One region of the Bradyrhizobium sp. NBAIM18 genome, then DNA from elsewhere that is predicted to be linked to it. Evidence: riboswitches for the same ligand, from Rfam matches in the RefSeq annotation. Region 1 holds a riboswitch; the other holds the start of a gene.

Region 1 (12,118 bases):
TCGAAAGCTCACGAAATTCCGGCGCCTGCTCGAGTGCCTCGAACACGGCGGATGCCATCGCGAACACGCCGGGATCGCCAGAAGAGACGACGACGACCTGGCCGCCTTCGGCGGCAAGCCGCAGGGCTTCGCTCGCGCGTTGCAGCTCTTCGCGATTGTCGGATGGATGCAGGGTGAGCCCAGGCCGCGGCGGCACGCGCGCGACATAGGACGCATAGCCCAGAATGTCGGTCGCGGTGGCCAACGCAGCGGTGACCTCGGGCGTCACCAGCGCGTCGCTGCCGGGGCCGAGGCCCGCGATGGTCAGGGTGCCCGTCATTCGGCGGCGTCCAGATGCCGGCCCTTGCCGTGCACGAGCACGATCGCGAAATAGGGACAGTCGGCCGCATCGATCTCGGCGAGCCGCACCACGCGCTCGCCTGGCATGGTGCCACGCTCAACCAGCCAGGCATCGGCGAGCCGCCCGGCGGAGCTGAGCGCCCGGCGCACCTTTGCCAGGTTGCGGCCGGTCTTCATGACGACCAGTGCATCGGAATCGCGCATGCGCCGTTCGAGCTCGGCCTCGGGGAGCGTCCCCATCAGCACCGTCGTCACGTCGTCGCCGAGCGCGATCGGCTGCCCGACGCCGTTCCAGCAGCCGACCATGCCGGGAATGCCGGCGATCACCTCGATCTCGACGCGGCCTTGCAGGCGCGTGTGGAGGTGCATGAAGGAGCCGTAGAAGTAGGGATCGCCCTCGCACAGCACGACGATGTCGACGGCGCGCGCAAGCCGCGCCAGGCGCTCGGCCCACTCGTCGTAGAAGCCTGCGAGCAGCTGGACGTATTCCGCGCTGTCGAAAGCAATCTCGGTCGTAACCGGATATTCCATTGGATATTCGGTAACGCCGCTCGCGAGCATGCCCTCGACGATGCGGCGCGCCTGACCGAGCCTGCCCTTCTTGCGAAAATAGGCGACGTGGCTGGCGCCCCGCACCGTACGATCGGCACGCACGCTCATCAGATCAGGATCGCCGGGGCCGAGACCGCAGCAGATGATGCGTCCCATGGCTATTCGCTCCGGCTTGCCAGCGCGTTCACGGCAGCAACCGTGATGGCGGAGCCGCCGAGGCGGCCTTCGACGGTGAGCGCCGGTGCCGGCGGATCGGCCATCAGCGCGGCCTTGGATTCGGCCGCGCCGACGAAGCCGACCGGACAGCCGATGATCGCAGCCGGCCGCGGGCAGTCGCGATCCTCCAGCATGTTGAGCAGATGAAACAGCGCGGTCGGTGCATTGCCGATCGCGACGATCGCGCCATCGAGGTGCGGTCTCCACAGTTCCAGCGCGGCGGCCGAGCGCGTGTTGCGCATGGACTGTGCCAGCGCGGGCACGGCGGGATCGCCGAGCGTGCAGATCACGGCATTGGCGGCGGGTAGTCTTGCCCGCGTAATGCCTTCGGACACCATGCGCGCGTCGCACAGGATCGGCGCGCCCTTCTGCAAGGCCGCGCGCGCGGCAATCGCCATATCAGGGGTGAAGCGGATATGCGCCTCGAGGCCGACCATGCCGGCGGCATGGATCATCCGCACCACCACCTGCTCCTCGTCCGGCGCGAAGCGGGCGAGATCGGCCTCGGCCCGGATGGTGGCAAAGGATTGCCGGTAGATCACAGCGCCGTCGGTCTCGTAGGTGTGCGGCATCAGTTCCCTCCGACCAGGATGGAGGGATCGCTGACGATGTCGGCGCCGTTCAACCCGCGCAGCACCGGCGCGTCGCGGGTCGAGCCGTCGCGGACGAGATCGAACCCGGCACGCGTCGCAATCAGGGTAACCGCAGCCGCGCCGGAATGGGCGCAGCCCTTGCCGCAGCCGGAGACATGGAGCCGCGCGTCGGCGGGGATGCGCGGCGCGAGCGCCGCGGCCAGCGCGCGCGTATCGGCATGGGCCTCGCGGCAGCGCGGCGCGCCGCTGCAGGCGATGACGCGTAGGGCCGGATCGAACGGCTCGGTGATGAGCCCCGTCCCGCTCGGCATCTCGCGCTTGCCTTCGCTCAGCACCATCCGCCACGGGGTCATGCGCAGCGCATGGCCGCAAGCAGAGAATTGATGCAGCGTCGCGTGCAGCATCTGCCCGAACGCCACCCCGACCATTGCACCTTGCGGATAGTGTCCCGGCCGCACCGCGGCCATCACCGGCGCTGGCTCGGTCTCGCCGCGCAACGATTGAGGCAACACGGCGCCGGATGCGATGTGGGCTGCCATGCGCCCTCGCCCGCCGTTTGCACCGCCGGAGATGATGAACCAGCTTGCGAGCGCCAGCGCCGCGCTCACGGCCTGTCCGCGTTCAACGGAACGACCGAGCTTGGCGCCATCGGCCCGCACCAGGAGACCGCCCGAGCGGTCGCGCTCGATGCGGATGTCGGCGGAATCGCCAGCGAGAACACGCGACCGCCCGTCATCGATGGCGAAGCCGAACTTGGTGGGAAGCGCCAGGCCAGAATCGGCAAGCGCCTCCTCGAGCTCCGCGGCGAGCGACTGCGTTTCGTCGCCGTTGCTCCAGAATGGCGTCACCAGGATGTTGCGCCTGGCTTCGATGTCGGCGTCGGGATCGAGCAGTGCCAATCGCGCAAGACCATCGAGCAACGGCCGATGGCCGTCCTCATTCACGCCCCTGATCTGCAGATTGGCCCGGCTCGTGACGTCGATCAGACCATTGCCGAAGCGCTCGGCGAGTTCCGCAAGCCCGGAGATTTGCGGCGCTTCAAGGCGCCCACCGAACGGGCGCACGCGCACCACGAGCCCGTCGCCCGATTGCATCGGGCGCAGCGCGCCCGGACACCAACCCTTGACCGTGGTCGCGCTCATGAGGCCTCCCGCAGCGCCGCTGCAATCGAATTGCGGCGGGTTCGCCAGAGCGAGGCTTCGTGCAGGCGCGTGAAGCAGGTTTCCATTGCGGCGAGTGCGGACGGATTTTCGCGCGCCATGAAGGCGCGGACGTCGTCGTTGCCGAGTGTCGTGTCGTAATAGAGGTCGAACAGATGCGGCGGCACGGCGCCGGCGAGATGTGCGAAGGCGGCCATGTGCTCCAGCGTCGCGGTGATCTCGGCGGCGCCGCGGAGACCGTGGCGCATCATGCCGGCGATCCAGGCCGGATTGGCCGCGCGTGCGCGAACGACGCGCGAGATCTCCTCCGTCAGCGTGCGCGCATGCGGTTCGCCGGGCCGCGTCGCATCGAGGTGATAGAGCGACGGCGCGCCTGCCCCGAGATGCGCGGCTGCTGCGGCGATGCCTGCCTCATGCGCGGCATAATCGGTGGCCAGCAGCAGATCGGTTTCGGGCAAGTCCTGGACGTGGACAAAAGCGTCGGCGGACGCGAGACGCTGTTCGATACCTTCGCGATCCGGCTGCATCGCGCCATCGGCAGAGAACGCCCAGGACGACGCCGACAGCCACGCTTCGCCTGCGGCCTCGCGCGTCTCCGGCGTGAAGGCATCCGGGATCGCCGAGAGGCCGACGCCGTAGTGTCCGGGCCGCGGCGCGAACACGCGGGACGCACGCTGGCGATAGGGATTCTCATCGCCCTCGTCCTCGCGCGCGGCGAGCGCCTCGGCGGCGGCTTCGAACAATTGCGCGAGCCCTGCGAAGACATCGCGGAACAGGCCGGATACCCGCAGGGTGACGTCGATGCGCGGACGGCCGAGCTCGGCCGGGGCGATGATGTCGTAACCGGTGACGCGGCCGGACGCATGATCCCAGCGCGGCGCAAGGCCGGCCAGATGCAGCGCCATCGCGAACTCTTCGCCTGCGGTGCGCATCGTCGCCGAGCCCCAGAGATCGACGACAAGGCCCTTCGGCCAGTCGCCGTGATCCTGCAAGTGACGGCGCAGCAGCTCTTCGGCGAGTTTTATCCCCTCCGCATGCGCCGACGGTGTCGGCACCGCACGCGGGTCGACGGCGAAGAGGTTGCGCCCTGTCGGCAGCACATCCTGACGCCCGCGATACGGGGAGCCCGACGGCCCGGGGGCAACGCGTTTGCCGGCGAGCACGGAACGCAATGCGTCCCGCTCCTGATCGCCGCACGTGCCGCGGCCGAACACATGCAGCCCGTCGCCGAACTGGCTCTCCTTGAGGTCGCAGACGAAGCGGTCGATCCGTGGAATCGCTTCGGCCGGTGCGGCCGATGCATCGAGGCCGAGATCGTGTTCGAGGCCCGCCGCGCGCGCTTCATCGCGGATCGCCGCAATCAGGCGCTGGCGACGGGCGGGATCGAGACCGTCAGCGGTCGAATATTCGTCGAGCAGCCGTTCGAGCCGACGAAGCCCCTCCGGCACCGCTGATGTCTCAAGCGGCGGTGGCAAATGGCCGATGGTGACCGCGCCGATGCGCCGCTTGGCCTGCGCGGCCTCGCCGGGATCGTTGACGATGAAGGGATAGATGACGGGGAGATCGCCGATCAGCGCTTCCGGCCAGCACGCTTGCGACAGCGCCACGGATTTGCCGGGCAGCCATTCCAGCGTGCCATGTGCGCCCATATGCACGATGGCATCGCAGCCTTGCTGCCTGAGCCAGAGATAGAATGCGACATAGGCGTGGCGCGGCGTGCGGGCGAGATCGTGATAATCGGCATCGCGCGAGGCCGCGTCGCCGCGCTCGGGCTGGACTGCGATGACCGACCGGCCGCACGCCATGCTGGCGAAATGGAATAGGCCGTCGCAGCAGCTCGGATCATCCTCCGGCGCGCCCCAGGCTTGCGCTAGATCGTCCTGCAAGGATTGCGGTAGGCGCGACAGCCCCGTGCGATATTCGGCGACGCTCCAGGTCAAGCTCTGCGTCAATAGTTTTGCGCCGAGCGCATCGACCGGCGCAACGTCGAAGCCGACCGCCGCGAGATCGGAGATCAACGCCTCGACCGACGCCAGCGCGTCGAGCCCGACGGCGTGCGCGATCTGATGCGGCCGGCCCGGATAGTTCGAGAGGACGATCGCCAGCCGCTTCTCGCCGGGCGGCTTCTCCGCAAGACGCCGCGAGGCCGCGACGCGCGCGGCAACGGCGTTGACACGCTCCTCATCCGGCCTGTGCGCCAGATGCGCAAACTGCAAATCCGGATCGCGCATCCCGGCCGATTTGAAGCTCACCACGCCGGCGAAAAGGCGGCCGTCTACTTCCGGCAGCACCACATGCATCGCGAGATCGCCGGGCGACAGGCCACGCAGTGATTCCGCCCAATCCTCGCGCCGCGCCGTCGAGAGTGCGACCTGGAACACCGGACAGGACGCGGCATCGAATGGCGTCGTGCCGTCGTCGCCAAGGGCCGAGAACGCCGTCGCATTGACGATCGCCGCCGCAGGATGTTGCGCCAAATGCGCGCGCAGCCAGTCGGCAACGCCTGGCGCCTTCAGCGAGGTGACGAACGCGCCGTAGGCGTCAAATCCCTTCTCGCGCAGCGCGGCAATCAAGGCGTCGACCGGCCCCGTATCGGCGGCCGTGAGATAGGAGCGATAGAACGTCACGAGCGCGCGCGGCTTCCCCTCGCCGCCCACTGGCGCGGCAATGACGCCGCGCCCGGGATCGTAGAATCCCATCTCGGGCACGGTCATCTCGCCGATGACCGGGCCGGCATAGAGGCCCGAGGCCAGCGCGAGCTGCGCGATCGCGGCTTGCGCGGCGACCGGGCCACCGGAGTCGCAGAGCACCTTGAGCCGCCGCAGCGTCGAGACCGGCAGGGTCGAGTACGCATCGAGCCGCGTGTCGTCGCGGCCGTCCGCCGGCAGCACGGCGAGCACGATGTTGCGTTCTTTCGCGAGTTGCTGGAGCGCCGCAAGCCCGTACGCCCAATAGGACTCCCCGCCGATCAGGCGCACCAATATGCCGCGGGCCTGCGACAGCGTGCGCTCGATATAGGTGTCGACCGACAGCGGATGCCGCAGCTCCGCGAGATTGGCGAGCCGCAGCGACGGCAGGCTGCCCCGGCCGCGCCGCCAGCCGGCCGCGAACGCGGCAAGGTCGGAATCCGAATACGAGAGCACCACGAGATCGGCCGGGTCCTGGCCGATGTCTCTTGGCGTCGCGGTCTCCTCGAGACCGCGGCTCTCGCGGAAGACGACGTGCATCAGATACCAAGTCCCGCCTTGATCGCAGCCTCGTCGATGTCGCCGTGCTCACCGATCACGACGAGCTTCGACTGCCTGTGACCAGCGCCCCAAGGCTTGTCGAACTGATGGCGCACCCGCTCGCCGACGGCCTGCAGCAGCAGGCGCATCGGCTTGCCCGCGACCGCGATATAGCCTTTAGCCCGCAGCACGTTCTGCTCGCGCGCCAGCTTCTGGACGGAGGCGACCAGTGCCTCGATATCCGCCACCTCCGGAAGGTCGATCACGACGGAGGCGAAATCATCATGCTCGTGCTCTTCCTCGCCGTCGTGATGGGAGGGCCGCGCGGCGAGATCATTCTCGGCGGCCGCACCGAGACCGAGGATGACGCGCGCGTCGATCGCGCCATCGGTGACCGGCAGCATCGGCACGCGGCGCGGCATCTCGGCGATGATCGCCGCCTTTGCGGCTTCGATTCCGGCTGCGCCCGCAAGGTCGGCCTTGGTCAGCAGCACGATGTCGGCGCAGGCGATCTGGTCCTCGAACACTTCCGACAGCGGCGTCTCGTGATCGAGGTTTTCGTCGGCCGCGCGCTGCGCTTCCACCGCAGCCGGGTCCGGCGCGAAACGGCCGGCCGCGACGGCCTCGGCGTCGGCCAGCGCGATCACGCCGTCGACCGTGATGCGCGAGCGGATCTCCGGCCAGTCGAACGCCTTCAACAGCGGCTTCGGCAGCGCCAGGCCCGAGGTCTCGATCAGGATGTGATCGGGCCGCACCGGGCGGGCCAGCAATTGCTCCATGGTCGGTATGAAGTCGTCAGCCACCGTGCAGCAGATGCAGCCATTGGCGAGCTCGACGATGTTCTCCTCCGGACAGTTCGCATCGGCGCAGGACTTCAGGATCTCGCCGTCGACGCCTTCGCTGCCGAACTCGTTGACGAGCACCGCGAGCTTCTTGCCGCCGGCATTGCTGAGCAGATGCTGGATCAGCGTCGTCTTGCCGGAGCCGAGGAAACCGGTGACGACCGTAACCGGGACTTTTGCGAGCGAGTTCATTCAGCGGCCTCCGGCACGACGGTCACAGGGGGAATACGGGCAAGCGACTGCTTGCGGAAGATTTCGGGACGGCTGCGCCACGGCACGATGCCGTCGGGCGCGGCCGCATAGGCCGCAGCGCCCGCGACCACGTCCTGCGCATTGGCATCGGACAGGCGGCCATAGACATAGGACCAGCGGCCGGGCGCGCTGAGCGCAACGGAGCAGCCCTGGCTGCAGGCCGACAGGCATTCGACGGGAACCACGCTGACGCCCTCGGGCACGCCGGCCTCGAGAATCGCGCCATGCAGGCGCTTGCCGGGCGTCGTCTCGCCCTCGCCAAGCGTCTGGCCGGCGCGGCAGGTGATGCAGACATGAAGTGTGACGGTCATCGCCTCTTCCAGATAACAGCGGGAGGCGATGAGGCGCACGGACCATTCTCCAGAAAGGCCCGCTTCCCCGTCGCGGAACACCCCGTCCGCCGGTCCAAAACTCGTCCGCGCTGGCAGGTCTCCCGGCTTGCGGAGCAGGGTTTTGGCCCTTCGATCCCCGCCTTCCCGATTCCGTAAGGAATCAGTGGCCTCGGGCATCTCTCCGGTCACGGTCGCGGGGGCGGCTGCAGTTTGGATCCAGATCTGCCGATTCGGACCCTATCGCATTCCCTCTTCGCCTGTCATAGGACAGGAACCAACGCCGGGCCACCATTTGCCGGTGGCCGCCACTTGTCAAGCCGAAGGACCGGGTCCCATGACATCTGAACCGGATACCCAAACAGCCGAGGAAACCGACATCAGGCACGCCCAGAAAATGGCGAAGAAGAAGGCCGCCCGCGACAAGATCATGGCGACCAAGAGCGGCGAAAAGGGCCTGATCATCGTCCATACCGGCGCCGGCAAGGGAAAATCCTCCTCGGCCTTCGGCATGATCGTCCGCTGCGTCGCGCATGGCTTCCCTTGCGCGGTGGTGCAATTCATCAAGGGCGCCTGGGACACCGGCGAGCGGCGCCTGCTCACCGGCCATTTCGGCGATCTCTGCCAGTTCCATGCGATGGGCGAAGGCTTCACCTGGGAGACGCAGGACCGCGCCCGCGACATCGCCGCCGCGCGCGCCGGCTGGGAGAAGGCCAAGGAACTGATCCTCGACGAGCGGCTGCGCATGGTCGTGCTCGACGAGATCAACATCGCGCTGCGCTACGACTATCTCGATATCGCCGAAGTCATCGAGTTCCTGACGACGCAAAAGCCTGCGATGACGCATGTCGTGCTCACCGGTCGCAACGCCAAGGACGAGCTGATCGAGATCGCCGACCTCGTCACGGAGATGACGCTGGTCAAGCATCCGTTCCGTTCCGGCATCAAGGCGCAGGCCGGCGTCGAGTTCTAGGTTCAATGGCACGCGCAATGATGATTCAGGGGGCCGGCTCGGACGTGGGCAAGTCGCTCATCGTCGCCGGCCTCGCGCGCGCCTTTACGCGCCGTGGTCTGCGCGTGCTGCCGTTCAAGCCGCAGAACATGTCGAACAACGCCGCGGTCACCGTCGATGGCGGTGAGATCGGCCGCGCCCAGGCGCTGCAGGCCCTCGCCGCCGGTGTCGAGCCGCACACCGACATGAACCCGGTGCTGCTCAAACCCGAGACCGATGTCGGCGCGCAGGTCGTGGTCCACGGCAAGCGCATCGCGACCGCACGCGCGCGCGACTACGCGGCGATGAAACCGTCGCTGATGGGCGCGGTGCTGGAGAGTTTCGAACGGCTGAAGGAGCGCGCCGATCTGGTGCTGGTCGAAGGCGCCGGCAGCCCGGCCGAGGTGAATTTGCGCAAGTCCGACATCGCTAATATGGGCTTTGCCCGTAAGGCGAATGTGCCGGTGGTGCTGGTCGGCGACATCGACCGTGGCGGTGTCATTGCCCAGCTGGTCGGCATCAAGACGGTGATCGACCCCGACGATGCCGCGATGATCTCTGGCTTCGTCATCAACAAGTTCCGCGGCGATCCCACGCTGTTCGACGACGGCTACAGGCTGATCGAGCAAAAGACTGCATGGCGCGGCCTCGGCGTGCTGCCCTGGTTCCCGCGTGCCGGCGAGCTGCCGGCCGAAGACGCGCTCGGCCTGCGCGATGCGCGCAAGCCGGGCCAATGCAAGATCGCCTGCCTCGCGCTATCGCGCATCGCCAATTTCGATGATCTCGATCCTCTCAAGCTCGAGCCGGGCGTCGATCTCGTGATGGTGCGCCCAGGCGAGGCGATCCCGGGCGACGTGCGCCTCGTCATCATTCCCGGCTCCAAATCCACCCGCGGCGACCTCGCCTTCCTGCGCGCGCAGGGCTGGGACATCGACCTGCTCGCGCACCACCGCAGGGGCGGCCATGTGCTCGGCCTCTGTGGCGGCTATCAGATGCTGGGACGCAGCGTCGCCGACCCCGAAGGCATCGAGGGACCTGCGGGCGACACGCCGGGCCTCGGGCTCCTCGATGTCGAGACGGTGATGAGCCCGCAAAAAACCCTCACGCGCGTTGCGGCCGTGCATGCCGCGACGGACCAGCCGATCCAGGCTTACGAGATCCACATCGGTCGCACCGAAGGACCCGATCGCGCCCGCCCCTTCGCGAAGCTGGACGGCGAGCCTGAAGGCGCGATCTCGCGCGACGGCCGTGTGCAGGGCAGCCATCTGCACGGCCTGTTCACGTCAGATGATTTCCGCAAGGCCTATCTCGCCAAGCTCGACATTCCCGCGGGCGACGAGCCCTATCACGCCAGGGTCGAGAGCGCGCTCGAGGCGCTGGCCGATCACATCGAAAAGCATCTCGACGTCGAAGGCCTGCTCGCGCTAGCGCGCTAGCGACTCGGCAAGGCGCGTCCATTCGGCTTCGCTGCCGGGAAGTCCTAGGCGCAGCCATGTCGGCTGTTGCGCGAAGACGCGGGACCAGATGTGGGCGCGCGCGAGCCTCTCCTGCGCAGCCACCGCGTCAGCCGTTTCGTACAAGCGAAACAGCGGTGTGCCGCCGATGAGCCGCCAGCTTCGCGAATGCGCCATCGCATCGAGGCGAACACAGTCGCGCGCGAGCCGCGCCGACGTCGCCTCGGCCCAAGCCTGATCGCGCAAGGCACGACAGCCGATTTCGATCGCCGCGCCCGAAACAGGCCATGGACCCGACATGGCGGCAAGCTTGTCGATGTCGGCGGCATCACCGATGGCGAAGCCGAGCCGCAGGCCGGCCAAGCCATAAAACTTTCCGAAGGAACGCAGGATCAACAGTCCTGGTCGATCCGCGTCCAGTGCAAGCGACAGCTGCGGATCGGGATCGGCAAAGCTCTCATCTACGACGAGACGGCCGACGCGCGGCAACAGCGCGAGCAGATCCTTGCGCGAATGGCACCGCCCGTCGGGATTGTTGGGATTGACGACGATGGCGAGGTCCGCACCCGCCAGCGCATCGAGCTCGGCAACCTCCTGGATATCCCAGCCCGCGGCCGACAGGACGCCGGCATATTCATTGTAGGTCGGCGCGAGGATGCGCGCCCACCCCGGCGCCGCGAGTTGCGGCAGCAATTGAATGGCGGCCTGAGCACCGCCCATCGCAACGATCGGTGCGCTCGTGCGGTAGCCGTGCCGCGCCGCCTGATGCAATGCCTCGATCTCGGCGCGTGACGGCAGCGCGCTCCACGCGCGTGCGCTTACCTCGCCCACGGGATAGGGCATCCGGTTGATCCCGGTCGACAGATCGATCCAATCCTCTGCGCGTCCGCTGAAACGCCGCTGGGCCAGATCGAGATTTCCACCGTGCTCGCGCATGCCCCGTTGTTTCACGCGAAAGCCAGGATCGCAAGCACGCCGGCGACCAGCAGCATGGCGCGGCGATAGACTGTCAGCGCCTCGGTGATATCGGCGGCGCGCGGATCGCGCGCACCCTCGTTCAGCCAGGGCTCGTTGGTAATGCTGCCGTGATAGATGCGGGGGCCGCTGAGCCGCACGCCGAGCCCGCCCGCCATGGCCGCTTCCGGCCAGCCGGCATTCGGCGAGCGATGACGGCGCGCATCGCACGTCATGCAGGCCAATGCTTCCGACCGCTGTGGTGCCAGCAGCACGAAGAGGAATCCGGTCAGCCGCGCCGGGATGAAATTGGCGACATCGTCGATGCGCGCTGCCGCCCAGCCAAAGGCTTCGTGCCGTTCGCTGCGGTGGCCGATCATGGAGTCCAGCGTGTTGATGGCCTTGTAGCCGAGGATACCGGGCAGGCCGAACAGCGCTCCCCAGAACACCGGCGCGACGATGCCGTCGGAAGCGTTCTCGGCAAGGCTCTCGATCGCCGCGCGCGCGATGCCGGCGTCATCGAGGCTTGCGGGATCGCGGCCGACGATGCGCGAGACCGCATCGCGCGCCGCTGCAACGTCGCCGGCCAGCAAGGGCGTGGCGACGGCAGCCACATGATCATGCAGCGAGCGGAGCGCGACCAACGGCCACGCCAGGATGCCAATCAGCACGATCTGGACCCAACCCGAAGGAAGCAGTGATTGCAGCGCCCAGCCGACCGCAACGGAGAGCGCGATCACCGCAAGCGCGCCGGCGATTCCGGCGGCTCGACGCAATGCCGGCGGCTCGGACGCGCGATTCCAGGCATTGTCGATGGCCGCAATCAGCCCGCCCAGCCAGGTCACGGGATGGCCGATCCGCGCGAACAGCGCGCCCGGCCAGCCCAGAAGGGCATCCACCGCCATCGCCACCATCATCGCGCCCGCAAAGCCCACACCCTGCCTCCTGTCCCGCCCCTGTTGCGCAAAGCGAAGGCGGAGCGCAACCCCCCGGCGGCCTGATTTCCGCTTTGTCTTTGGCTGCGATTGGTGATTAGTGCTGGCAGACAGGAGAGTTTCATGGCCGTCATCTTGATCACGGGTGGAGCGCGGTCGGGCAAGAGCACGCGGGCGGAGGCTCGCGCGAGGGTTTTTCCCGGCCGGCCCGTCTATATCGCGACGGCGGAGGCGCTCGATGCCGAAATGGATGAACGCATCGCCAAGCACCGCG
Region 2 (12,118 bases), on a different contig from region 1:
TGACGAGGTCTCAAGTGTCGCCTTGGACCGGTACGAGATCAAACGACGTCGGTGGTAACCACGCTGTTGTACATCTTGACGAATGACGTCGCTCACGGAACGAACCGCCCGCTTCTTTCTCTTCCAATTGCCGTCCAATCCCGCGGGGATCCCAAAGCCTGTCGGAATGACCAAAAGATCGTGTCTTTGGTTCAAATAGATATCGAACATGTGGTGTCTTTTGTCGCACGAGCGTAGACCGGCCGTTCATCGGTTTGGTGACATCGAAGCAACAGTCTCCCTTAAAGTCACTGGACGATCAAATGACATTCGAAAGCTCCCGTCCTGATACGTCAAGACCGTCACGGGCACGATGGTGGCGCAAGATGTGAGCGTGTTCACGTCCCAACTTAGGGTCCGCTGACAGGCGCACTCGCCGATCGTCGACCTGAAACGTGGCGAGAGTACATCTAATTGACTCAGCTACTTTGCGGCTTTGCGGCTTTGCGGAACCTACGCTACAGTTTTTTGGTTCTGGCAACTAGTTGATGCAGCATAACCTTGACCAGTCCTAGCGAGCACACCCTCGCCAGCTATCAGGCTTCCCAAGCGATGGCTTTACGAGGCGCCGCCTCGGGAAGCAGACGATTACGTTTATCGCCGGTATAGTTGAAGAAATCCTCCGTCCCGTCTTCGCGGACCGTGTCGAGAGTAAAGCAATGGACCTCCCATAAAGATCCACCTATGGCGGTGCCGAGCCGGTATGACCGGAAAGCGACTGTGTTCAAGGATCCGGGCCAGTTCGGGGCAGGCGTCGTTGACTAAAACGACGTCAGGAGGGACCGAAAGGACGTTGATATCTATGTAAAGACTGGACAACGGCAGATCGTCATCGTCGTAAGCTGGGGAACTATTTTTGAGTGGTTCGGGCGCGACTATCACTTGCGCATTGCTTCTGGCAAATAATCAGCCACCTTTTCGAGACCGCACGAGCAAAGGGTCATCGGTCGATGCACCTTCACGTTAAGCTCCCGCAACGGGTTCACAATTCCTTCGACGTCCTCATTCAGTTCGCCGAGATAGCGGTCCTGGATTCGGTGGCGGACCCGTGCGCCAGCTTGCGTACCTGCTGCCGCCGACGAGAGAACGCGGACAATACCACTCCCAGCGAAGCTTAAGATTGATATAAGAGAATAGATCGCAAGAGAGTTCGCGATCGTGAGCCGCATGATTGGTGGCCGTACCCACCACGACTTCCTTCACTCTCGACCCCTCGTCGTACGAATTTAAGGTCACGCTTACCGGTATTGGCCGTGCCTTCAGGATTCCACAGACCGACTGCCGATCTGTGCCGATTGTGTAAGTGGAGCGTCTGCCATAGTAAGGCTACCGCACGGAATGGCAGCGGCCGGAAGTAAGCTTGATCCGGAGCGCCGCCGCCAAGGCTCGAAGGCGGACGCCGGCCATTGTAGAAGGCGAGGTATCGTCCGCCCGAGACGCGGGCGTCGGACACAGTCTCATAGGCATGCTCGACGAATTCGTTGTCGCGCCGGGCAAGCAAGGGGGATGCCATGACTGGCGAGCACGCTGGTGAACGTCGCGCCCGTGAACTACGAGCCTTGGTCGGTGAAGATGTCCCGCTTCCGTGGAAACCTCAGGAAGGGCGAAACCCTTGCTTGCTCATGAGAAGCTCGTCCTTGGGGATCCTCGAAAGGCTGATTGGATGGATTAGCTAATGCAGGTGAGGTTCGAAGCTCCAACACATCGGCGAAGATTGTCCAATCGCGGACACTCTTTTGCTTGCAAAAATCAGTCTCCGCCTGCTGAGCAGCAGCACTCAGGGAGGCGGCATCGACCTTGAATGCTGCCTGGCACGCACGATGCTCGCCGCCAGTATCGTCACAAACGGTCTTAATAAACCGAACATTAAATGAAGGCATGCCCCTCTCTTCCCGTGGTTCGCTTATCTACTATTCTGCCATTCGCACCGAGAGTACTTGATCTGCCTCAAGCAGCACCCCAAGAGGTCTGTCCGCTCGTCCGAAGATAGATCCAGATGTAACAGCGCGGCGCGAGCCGCTTATTGTCGCGAAGAACAGGGATGGCCTGTCTGTCCTACCTGCCTTATCGCACGACGCTTTGAGCCGAGGGGCAGCGCCTCTCAGGAGCCTCATGCCGCCGAGTGTTTGATCGAGGATTGTCTCGCAGAGACGATCGAGGGCAACATGCACTAGCATTGCAGGCGCGCGCGTGCAGAATTTTCATATGCGGCGGCGAGGCACTATACGCGCAGGCGATCGTGCAGCAATCAGGCAAGGAACCCCGATCATGCATCCGACAGTCCACCAGCCGCCGCCACAGCAAAGCCGATCATAAGGCTTGTCGCAGCCCACGTTTCCACGAGCCCAGGTCCGGACTTCAGTGCCAAACCCTAAGGGTGGGATCAGCCCCGCAAGGCTACCGACAATGAAAGGCGAACAATCGTTTGACCATCCGCGTGCACGGAGCAATGAGGAAAAATGCTGCCGTAGCCCTTGGAGCGTGAGTTGCGCCTCAAATCAACACGCTGGCGTCTTGCAGAGAGTGCGAGGCCCTGGCGGACTCCCGAGTTCGGACATGTCGACTGCCAACGCGGGCGTCTGTGGCACGTAGCTGCCGCTCGAGCTCAACCACTCCGGATGGACTGGCCTTTTGACCCGCATCAATGCTGCGGCGGCTCCGTCCTGATAGCAGTCATCTTCTAGTAAGGTCAGACGCATGGCGGAAAGAACGACTTGAGCCCATGATGCTTTCATGTCCGGGTACCAGCGATCACTTTTTAGGACTCCTTCCGGGCGCAGCCGAGCCGCGGGTCGATGACCTGCACATGATAAGTTGCGCCGCTTGCGATGGCGTCTACTTTATCGACCTGCGGACAGGCCCGATTATGGGCTCCGAGCGAAGCTACGTTCATTCTAATGGTGTCAACCGAATCCGGCGTCTTCGCGCGCTCGCTGGAGCGCGTGGTACGCGCGCGAGAGCGCGGCTGAGGTCGCCCGCACACCCACGCCATGACGCTGCAGAACACGGAGATGTGTCACCAACAAGAGATGTGACATGACGGAAAGCCGGACCATCTACCCCGCCGCGGGCCGGATTGCTGGAGCTGCAGACCAGTTTAGTTCGTGCAGAACAGTTACAAATACCAACAGCCGAGGTCTTGAGCTGACCCAGATCGATTCGACTGAAGCTCAGGCCTTGTTTCCCGGCGGAAATCAAAATATTTCGGTTCGCGAGCGGACCGTGTTCCGTACCAACGATGCGACGGCCGATAGCCCTCTGCCGCGGCTCACGCCATCGATACCGCGCGCCGTCCGGTCGAATCGGGCAGAGCCTGTTCGCGCGGAAACCAAGCGATGTTCGCAATGTTCACAAGGTTGTCTAAATTTGTCAGCTCGCAGCGATGAACTTCGTCCAGGATCTAATGGCGATTCGATCTGGGAGCGGCTCGAAATCATGCCGCCCTTCGATCAGGATCTGGAGATTGCCGTGATCGAGGGCAATTCAATTCACCGGGTGGTCTTTCCTTGTCGCCGGGTGTTCGGCGGATGGATCAACGCGAATACCGGAGAGCACGTCGCCGTGCAGCCGACGCATTGGCGTATCTGGCTCGGATAGCGGCGGCCATCCTGCACAATAGATTGGCGTGAGTTGAGGCAGGAACTGGGTTCGGCGTCCTCTCGTCGGAAACTATCTAGAGTTTCTTGAATGAGAGCGCCTGACGGGAAACATGTCCGAGCGGACCGATTGTGGTGGGGGCTTGCGGTGACCGTCCGGCATCACTCCTCGCATTGCTGTCGCAACCGTTCCCAATGTACTCGCGAGCGACACACCTCTGTGTAGATTTTGACTCTCAGACCAAACGATCGCTTACCACGTCATAATTAGCAACGATAAATGTGTCGATATGAGTCCATATTTTCGGCGAATGTTTCTCGCCTTGATGAACCGTCGGCTATTCTCTCTCGGCCAAGTAGCGCGACGCGTCAGCGTCGTTCCTCCGGGTTCACCTCCTTCGGACCACCAACTGGGGCCAGGCATTTTGGTTGGCCCCAAGGCTTGCTCGAGATTGTGGAGAGCGCAAGTGACCACAAGCAAATTCGCTTGGTCGAGAACAGACCCGAGCGCGGGATCAATGGTTTTGCGGATCAGATGCTGCACGCAGTTCGCGGGCGGCAGCGACCATGTTGGTTAGCGCAGGCCGAACCTCCTCCCAGTTGCGCGTTTTTAGGCCGCAGTCCGGATTGACCCAGAGCTGCCATTCCTGCAAACGCGTCCGAGCCAGTACCATCAGCTCCTGCATTTCGCCCACCTCGGGAACGCGTGGAGAGTGGATGTCGTACACGCCCGGTCCGATTTGATTTGGATAGTCGTACTTGCTGAATGCGTCCAGTAGCTCCATTTTCGATCGCGACGTTTCGATCGAAATGACATCCGCATCCATTGCAGCGATCGCACCGATGATGTCGTTAAACTCTGAGTAGCACATATGTGTATGAATTTGCGTTTGATCGGCAACGCCCGATGAGCAAATGCGGAAGCACTCTCCGGCCCAATCGAGATATGCCTTCCACTCCGATCGGCGCAAGGGCAATCCTTCGCGGAGTGCCGCTTCGTCGATCTGGATCATGGCCGCACCGGCATTCTCGAGATCGCGGACTTCGTCGCGGATGGCGAGCGCCAGCTGACGGCAGACCTCGCTTCGAGGAATATCATCGCGAACAAACGACCAGTTCAGGATCGTCACCGGTCCGGTCAACATGGCCTTCATTGGCTTGCTAGTTAGTGATTGCGCATAGCGCCACCAGTCCACAGTGATCGGCTTCGACCGCACTACATCGCCAAACAGGATCGGGGGCCTGACGCAGCGCGAACCATAAGACTGTACCCATCCCTTCCTGGTAAATAGGAAGCCGCCGAGTTGCTCGCCAAAGTACTGCACCATGTCATTGCGCTCAAATTCTCCGTGCACGAGGACGTCAAGACCGATGTCCTCCTGCCAATGTACGGCGCGGGCTATCTCCTCCTTGATGAACCTGTCGTATTGTTCGTCGCTCATCGCGCCTAGCGCATGCGCCGCACGAGCATTTCGAACCTCTCTGGTCTGCGGAAACGATCCGATTGTCGTGGTGGGAAAAGCTGGTAGTCCAAAGCGCGCCCTTTGGATCTCGGAACGACGGGCAAATGGGCTTGCGCGCCTGCGCATCGTCTGGTCGATCGCCCTCATCCGGGTAGCGACATTGGCATCATGGATCTTCGGCGAAGTCCGGCGGGCAGTCGCAGCGCATTCCGAATCGGCAAGAGCGAGCCCAACATTTTGGTCGCCAGCGAGTGCTCGCGCCAGGATCGCAAGCTCACGCATCTTCTGAACAGAGAAAGCAAGCCAGCTCTTGACGTCGGACGTGAGCCCGGTCTCGAGTTCAACATCGACCGGCACGTGAAGCAGCGAGCAGGATGGAGCGAGCTGTACACGGTGCTTGCCGAGCTTCGCAATCGCGGGCTCCAGCCGCTGACGAAGGGACGACAAGTTCGACCGCCATACATTCCGGCCGTCGATGACCCCGAGCGACATGACGAGATCACTTCGGCCGACAGCGACGATCTTATCCAACAACTCTGGCGCTCGAACTAGATCAAAGTGCAGACCGGAAACCGGGAGGCTCAATGCGGTATCCAGATTGTCGCCTAGCTCGCCGAAATAGCTGGCAACCATGATCTTGATAGCCGGTCCCTCCTTTGCGAACCGGTTATAGGCATGTAGCAATGATTTTCGCACCGCTTCGTCCAGATCAAGGACCAGGCAGGGCTCGTCAAACTGAACCCAACTTGCCCCTCGTTCGGCCAATTCATGCAGAACGTCGATATAGACCGGTATCAAATCATCCAGTAGGGAGAGGGGCTGGAACGCGCTATCGGCACTCTTACCGAGCTTTAGGAATGTGACGGGCCCGATCATGACAGGGCGGGTTTGAAAGCCTAGAGCCTTTGCTTCCACATACTCTTCAATTGGTTTGCGAGAGCAAAGTCTGAACCCCTGTCCCTTGTAAAACTCGGGAACCATGTAGTGGTAGTTGGTATCAAACCACTTAGTCATTTCCTGCGCGGGTGCGCCAGACCCCCGCGGGCCCAGACCGCAACTCGCATCCTGATCGTCGCATTGTGATCCGCGAGCCATGGCGAAGTACGTCTTGAGGGAAACGGATTCTCCTTTCGAGGCGTAGATCTCCGGGATAGCGCCAACCATGACACTTGTATCGAGCACCTGATCATACAGCGAGAAGTCATTCGACGGAATGACCGTGACGCCGAGAGACTTCTGACGAGCCCAGTTCGCTGCGCGCAGGCCGGATGCGTCCTCGAGCAATTGCTGTTCGCTGATCTTTCCGGCCCAGTAGCTTTCAAGAGCGAATTTGAGCTCACGCCTTGGACCGATGCGTGGCGTACCGAGCGTAGCAACCGGAAGAGAGAGAAGAGACATAGTGTTAACCCCTGTTGGGGACAGAGGCCATGGCGGACGCAGGCAGAGGAAGTCGCGCGCGCGACGGCTGCTTGGCGCACCACCGAGACACCCCGCCCGTGGACCAATCTATCGTCGGGGCAGGTCTCCTGGCTCGCTGGCTCATCGCTGCTGTCCGGCCTTCCCAAAGCCGTGCGGGCTTCAGTGACATCGTTGGACAGTAGCTCGCCGCTCACAGTTGCGGGGGCAGCGCCGGCATTTGGACCGGCTTCCCTCTTAGCTCCGGATCAAGTGGGATTCGGAGAACCTCGACGAGCTTGGATTATCGGCAGGAGGACTCTTCCGTCAACCTCTCAGATTATGTGCCACGCTAATCTGCGACATCTACTAGGCGAATGACCGTCCATCTCTATGATTCTCTAAACAGAGCTATCGCAATCAGAGATGTCCTTGTCGGATGTCGGAGTGCGACTCGGAGCTGCCTTGAGGCGACGCCGCCCGCCCCATCAATGAAAGGGACAAAACCAGCCCGCGTAGCGGCGATTACCGCCGTTTCGAGCAGAATGCATTCGATGCGGCTTCCGATTTCCAGCGGTTCGCCCAGCACATTCGCTGGCCAGCTATTTTCTCGACTAGAGGATCCCCATTGAACACGTCAAGGCAGGAGGCGCAATCTAGCAACATACGCGGCGAGCAGGTTGATTTTCGTGCCAGCCAGACTTCTCGGCTCGTATCGCCAGCCATCATGTAGGCCGAACGCCGACGGCAACTTTAGCGAACCACCCGGTTCAATGACGGCAAACACACCGTCGAATCTCATCAGGCACTTGGCATCGAGGCGTTCACCTCTTCCGCAAACTATCTGTGCGGGACAAGGATGCACAAACTACGGCCGATACACTGAATGGAAACATCGAAACGTGCGCAGGTCGGAAAGTCGACAATAGGGACATAAAACCCGTGCAAATCTCCGCCTGCTGCCTGGCACGAAGAATGCAAGCCCCTCGACATGCCCAGTCTCTTCTGCTGGGGATGTCCAGCTCAGCCAATTGACGCTGTCGCTGGCTATGGAAGTTAGCGGCGCGTGACATAGAGGGGAGCGCCTGCCCGCGCGGGACAGCCGCGGGTGCCCCGTCGCGTCTCCGTAAACTTCTTGCGCTCGCTCATAGCAGGTTCAAGGTTGCCCGCCTTGAAAGATGTACGGATGAAACGTGATAGGCCGAGGGTTATGAAGAGAATGTCGGGAAGACCCGCGCTATGGCTTCGCATGGGCGGACTTCTAATCTGCCTAGCCTGGCCGGCTGCCATGAGTAACACTATTCGCGCCAGCGACAACCCACTTGTCGAAAGACTCAAGTCAACGTGGCGAGCGCAAGATGGTGAGACGATAGAACAAATCATCTCCAATGTCTCGAAGGTGGCACAGTTCGTCCCTCAGATGTGGGGGGTCGCTGAACTTGGCGAAAACGACCATGTTTTCGTTTCGTGGACCAGGCACCGAGACAACAAATCAGACGAACAGTACGCTATCACCTGGAAAGTCGCGCTCGACGGTACGATTGAGCTTGCGTCAACCTATGCGAAGCCGATGGAATTGGGCTGGCGTGCCCTAGCGCTCTCGCTGATCGCCAAAGAAGTCGCAGATGGTGAAAGGGACGCAAATCTTAGCTTTCTGCATGATCCAAGTAACTTCAACTTTGTGACTACGCCGCAAGGCCGGCTCGGCGATCTTCTGCGGCAGGGCCGATGCACTATCATTGAACCTGTTCGGGTCGACTACTTACCCAAGCAGAATGACAAGCCGAACGAGAAAGGCGATCTATGGCGCATTCTGCTCTTGGTGAATTGCGATATCCAAGGACCACGTTATTTTACACACAACGGGGTCATCACCTTCGAGAAGAGCGAAGGCCAAGATTGGGAGCCACAATCCTCTTTTGCCAAGCGCATCGCGAAATTTCCTCCGGGCTCCTGGTTCCAACGGACCGAGCCAAAGGAAGAGGAAGACTAGGAGAGCGAAGGCCTTAGCAGACGGTCGCGCAGGGCAACATCGCACCGCAGCTGCCGTACGGTCGAACGCCTCGTACCAACTGCAAGACATACGCGCTCTGCAGTTGCGTTGTTTACGGCTCCGCAACAGTCCCGCTGCCTTTCTCGCAGCAGTTCGGCCCGCCGTAAGGAAGGTCGAGCAGCACAATTGCGTTCTTCCACCACGTGTCGAGCTTAGCGGCGCGTACTAGTTTGCGAGATGTGGTTTGCCGCCTGCACTCCACCCAGTGAGAGCACACCAAGTTGCTGGGGGGAACCACCTCTTGCATTCTTCAGTAGAGAGTTTGTAGATGCCTCCGGCCCAAGCCGACTCGGCGTGCGCGCCGCGCATCGTGTGACTGCGGCATACGCAGGAGCGTGAGCCAAGCGACTTTGACCCGGCACTAGGGACCTATGCTGAGACGAAACGGGCGAGGAAGTTAAACTGGTAGCAACCCCGGCATACCCGCTGAGCGCCTGCCCATTTCCGAGTGCGCAGGGCGGGAAGCTCCGGAGCTGTACGCAAGCACGTTGAGCGCCGAACTGACTCGGCCCTAGATTTCCTCGCATTCATTCGTCTGCACGTCATAGACCCGGATTTTAAGCATCGGAAACCGCTTCTTTAATTCTGCTCGACCTGCCGTGGCACCGTCTTTGGTCGCGAATTCGGCTCTGAGTTGGCCATCTACTTCAAGCGCGTAAGATGAGACCGGTACTTCCCGAACGACTGCGACCATCTCATTCCCATTATGTAGTGAGGTGCTAAGGAACGATGTGTAGCTTGAGTCGGCTAAACCGCACCAGAGCTATTCGCCCCGAGTGCGCGATGGGCAAACACGTATTGTGGACTGAAACCTCACACTGAATTGCATCAGGATGGCACTCGCGATTGTCCGCACACGTCGGCAGCTTGCCCACGCCGGGTGCATCCACGGCAAAGCCCGCGGCTCGATATCGCAGCCTTTCCAATTCCTGGAGAAAACGGGCGCTGATGCCAGCGTTCCTGGGTAAGCCACTTGAGATCGCGGGGAACCGTCACTACCAAAGAGCGGCGGCCCGTAGCGCCGCCTGAGCCATAAACAGTTCAATTCTTGTACACACGTCTGGGCAGTAGCACCAACGACGATGGTGCCGCGCGGAGGAGCCAAATGCCATAATGCGATTGGTATCAACGATCATCTCGTCTGGCGTAACAAGGAACGGATTTGCGCGGTTTGCTCGAACAAGAACGCTTCATTTACGCGGCGAGCGTTGAGGCTGAACTCCATCGCGTCTTTGTCTAACCCGGTCAGAGCGAGCCAGACCAGGTGAACATCTTTTTCGTGACAAGACTTTGGGGCGAATTTCCTCGCCCTCGTCGGAACTGTCCGGTTTGCCGATGGAAGTCATCACTAACCATGGCAAGGTTGCTCCTCAACGCCTGACTCAGCCGCAAGCGCCGACGCTTCATAGTCGCTCACTTTTTGCAAGGAGGAGCACAGCATTCCGTGGATCGGGTTTGTCCAGCATCGCGAGTTCGGCGCCACGCGGAGGATCTCCTCCTTAGGTTCAACGGTACAGTACGCTTCCGGTGAGAGAGCCGCCGATGCTCGAAGGACACCGCCGCACGCACGGGAAGAAAGCTCTTGATCCTTACGCAGCGTCAGGTCGTAGGCTCGGTCTCACGCTAAGCTCTCATAAAGCACACATCGAAGCCGGCGGAATCTACATCTGTGGTCGAGCAATCGAATGTATCGGCACCGTATCGTGCGTGAACATGGATCAGTAGCGAAAGGTTATTGTCGGGATGAAGCACCGCGGAATTATGTTCGCATTGATCGCTCTCATCACATCTCCGGTTTTCGCCGCGACACTCAGCGGTGCTCCGCGCATCCTCGACGGCAATACAATCCAGATCGAGAAAACGACCGTTCGTCTCTCAGGCATCGAAGCTCCTGAGACGGATCAGATTTGCCTCGACGCACAGGGCCGGAAATGGGCCTGCGGCGTAGCTGTTCGCGACGAGCTCATCAAGCATTCGAATGGGCGAACGTGGGATTGTCATACCGAAAGAGTCGATGAGTATCGGCGAGCCCTCGGCAGCTGCTTCATCCAAGGCGAGGATATAAACGCCTGGATGGTACGCTCGGGCTTGGCGCTATCGGCTGGTGCATCTCACCATACCTACCTTGTTTATGAGTTGGCGGCCAGCACAGCCCATGCGGGGCTGTGGTCCGGCGCGTTCATCGCGCCCTGGGACTGGCCTCGCCGCAATAGGGGTACGATTATCGTGGGCGCGACGTCGGTTCCGGTCGACGCTCAGGAAGTCCTGCTTGGATCCGTCCTGCTATCGGAACCGCCGTCCCCCGAGTGCCTGATAAAAGGCACTGTCGAGCGCAGAGGCGAGCGCATTTATTACCTGCCAGGGCAACCCGGTTACGAACAAATCGGCATGACGAAGAAGCGCGGCGAACGCTGGCTCTGCAGCGAAGCGGAAGCCGAAGCCACCGGGTGGCGTAAGGCCGTGCCATGAGGCGACACATGCAAGCAGCCCATCTCAAGACATGTCCCATTTAAACAAGCACGCGCGTTCGCGCCGGTCACTGTTGCTCTTTGCTGCTTCGACAGCTTTCCTGCGGTTCGGCAGTAAGATTGTCGACGCGAAGGAAGCAAAAGGCCCGCCCAAGCCAAACAACCTGCTCTCGCCAGATGCTGCCCTGAGTCGGCTGCTGAAGGGGAACGATCGTTATGTCCAGGGCGCATCACGAGTCGACGATTTCAGGCGCGAGCGGCCGGTCTTGGTTGAGGGACAAAATCCATATGCAGCGGTTCTGAGCTGCGCCGACTCCCGCGTGGTCCCCGAACTTGTCTTCAACAGCGGACTAGGTGATCTGTTTGTCTGCCGGGTCGCCGGCAACTTCGCTAACGATGATACGCTCGCCAGTATGGAATACGCGGTTGCCATACTCAACACGCCGCTGATCCTCGTACTTGGCCACGATCATTGCGGTGCGATAGACGCCACGATCAAGTCGCTCCATGAAGATAAGCGGCCGCCGGGGCACATTTCATCCCTGGTCACTGCACTTTCTCCTGCAGTGAAAGCATCTGGCGACCAAGCCGGCGACGCGTTCGCCCAAGCAACCCGACAAAATGTGATCAATAACGTCAGCAAATTCAAATCGACGGGTCCGATTCTGAACGCCGCAGTCGAGCAGAACCGACTGAAGGTCGTCGGGGGCCTGTATCGGATCGACACCGGCAAGGTCGATATTGTGAGCTGATGCCAGCACCTTCACACTCCCGGCAAATCGTCTGCTGCCTGATACAGCGCTTCTGTTCCGCGCCGTTTTGTTGGTCCATCGTCTACAACAAATACGCCGGATGCTATCCGCTCCACAATTGTCATCGCTTCAGGAACCCTTAGATATGCGCGGCCTCTTAATTCTTCTCGTGTTATACGCACTCATGTTGGCAACGCGCGGCCAGCATCAAGAAACACACATAACGCGTCCGGCAGCATTCATGCCTCCTGGTTGAACCGCCAACCCAATGGAGGTGTTCAGGCAGCAGATCGCATCGCGAAGCATTGCAGGCTCTGAACTCCAGAGCACGCGACGATCCCGAGAGCTTCTC

What was found. Region 1 has a riboswitch for cobalamin ahead of I6F17_RS30955 (DUF1636 domain-containing protein). Riboswitches for the same ligand answer to the same signal wherever they lie in the genome.
Region 2: it holds a riboswitch for cobalamin, as region 1 does, so the genes downstream of both, metE (5-methyltetrahydropteroyltriglutamate--homocysteine S-methyltransferase) here and I6F17_RS30955 (DUF1636 domain-containing protein) in region 1, are expected to answer to the same signal.

The regions. Positions count from the first base shown of each region.
Region 1 covers NZ_JADYVO010000021.1:14,008-26,125, reverse strand. Annotated here, with positions in the region: gene cobJ (precorrin-3B C(17)-methyltransferase) at 1-319, opposite strand, end outside; gene I6F17_RS30980 (precorrin-2 C(20)-methyltransferase) at 316-1,047, opposite strand; gene I6F17_RS30975 (precorrin-8X methylmutase) at 1,050-1,679, opposite strand; gene cobG (precorrin-3B synthase) at 1,679-2,842, opposite strand; gene cobN (cobaltochelatase subunit CobN) at 2,839-6,087, opposite strand; gene cobW (cobalamin biosynthesis protein CobW) at 6,087-7,121, opposite strand; gene I6F17_RS30955 (DUF1636 domain-containing protein) at 7,118-7,492, opposite strand; cobalamin riboswitch at 7,587-7,807, opposite strand; gene cobO (cob(I)yrinic acid a,c-diamide adenosyltransferase) at 7,848-8,483, shown strand; gene I6F17_RS30945 (cobyric acid synthase) at 8,489-9,937, shown strand; gene cobD (threonine-phosphate decarboxylase CobD) at 9,926-10,891, opposite strand; gene cbiB (adenosylcobinamide-phosphate synthase CbiB) at 10,903-11,844, opposite strand; gene cobU (bifunctional adenosylcobinamide kinase/adenosylcobinamide-phosphate guanylyltransferase) at 11,968-12,118, shown strand, end outside.
Region 2 covers NZ_JADYVO010000003.1:343,202-355,319, forward strand. Annotated here, with positions in the region: gene I6F17_RS09090 (hypothetical protein) at 918-1,208, opposite strand; partial or broken gene I6F17_RS09095 (IS3 family transposase) at 1,364-1,622, opposite strand; gene I6F17_RS09100 (hypothetical protein) at 3,076-3,636, shown strand; gene metE (5-methyltetrahydropteroyltriglutamate--homocysteine S-methyltransferase) at 4,151-6,496, opposite strand; cobalamin riboswitch at 6,597-6,801, opposite strand; gene I6F17_RS09110 (nodulate formation efficiency C protein) at 7,782-8,486, shown strand; gene I6F17_RS09115 (thermonuclease family protein) at 10,308-11,015, shown strand; gene I6F17_RS09120 (carbonic anhydrase) at 11,047-11,766, shown strand.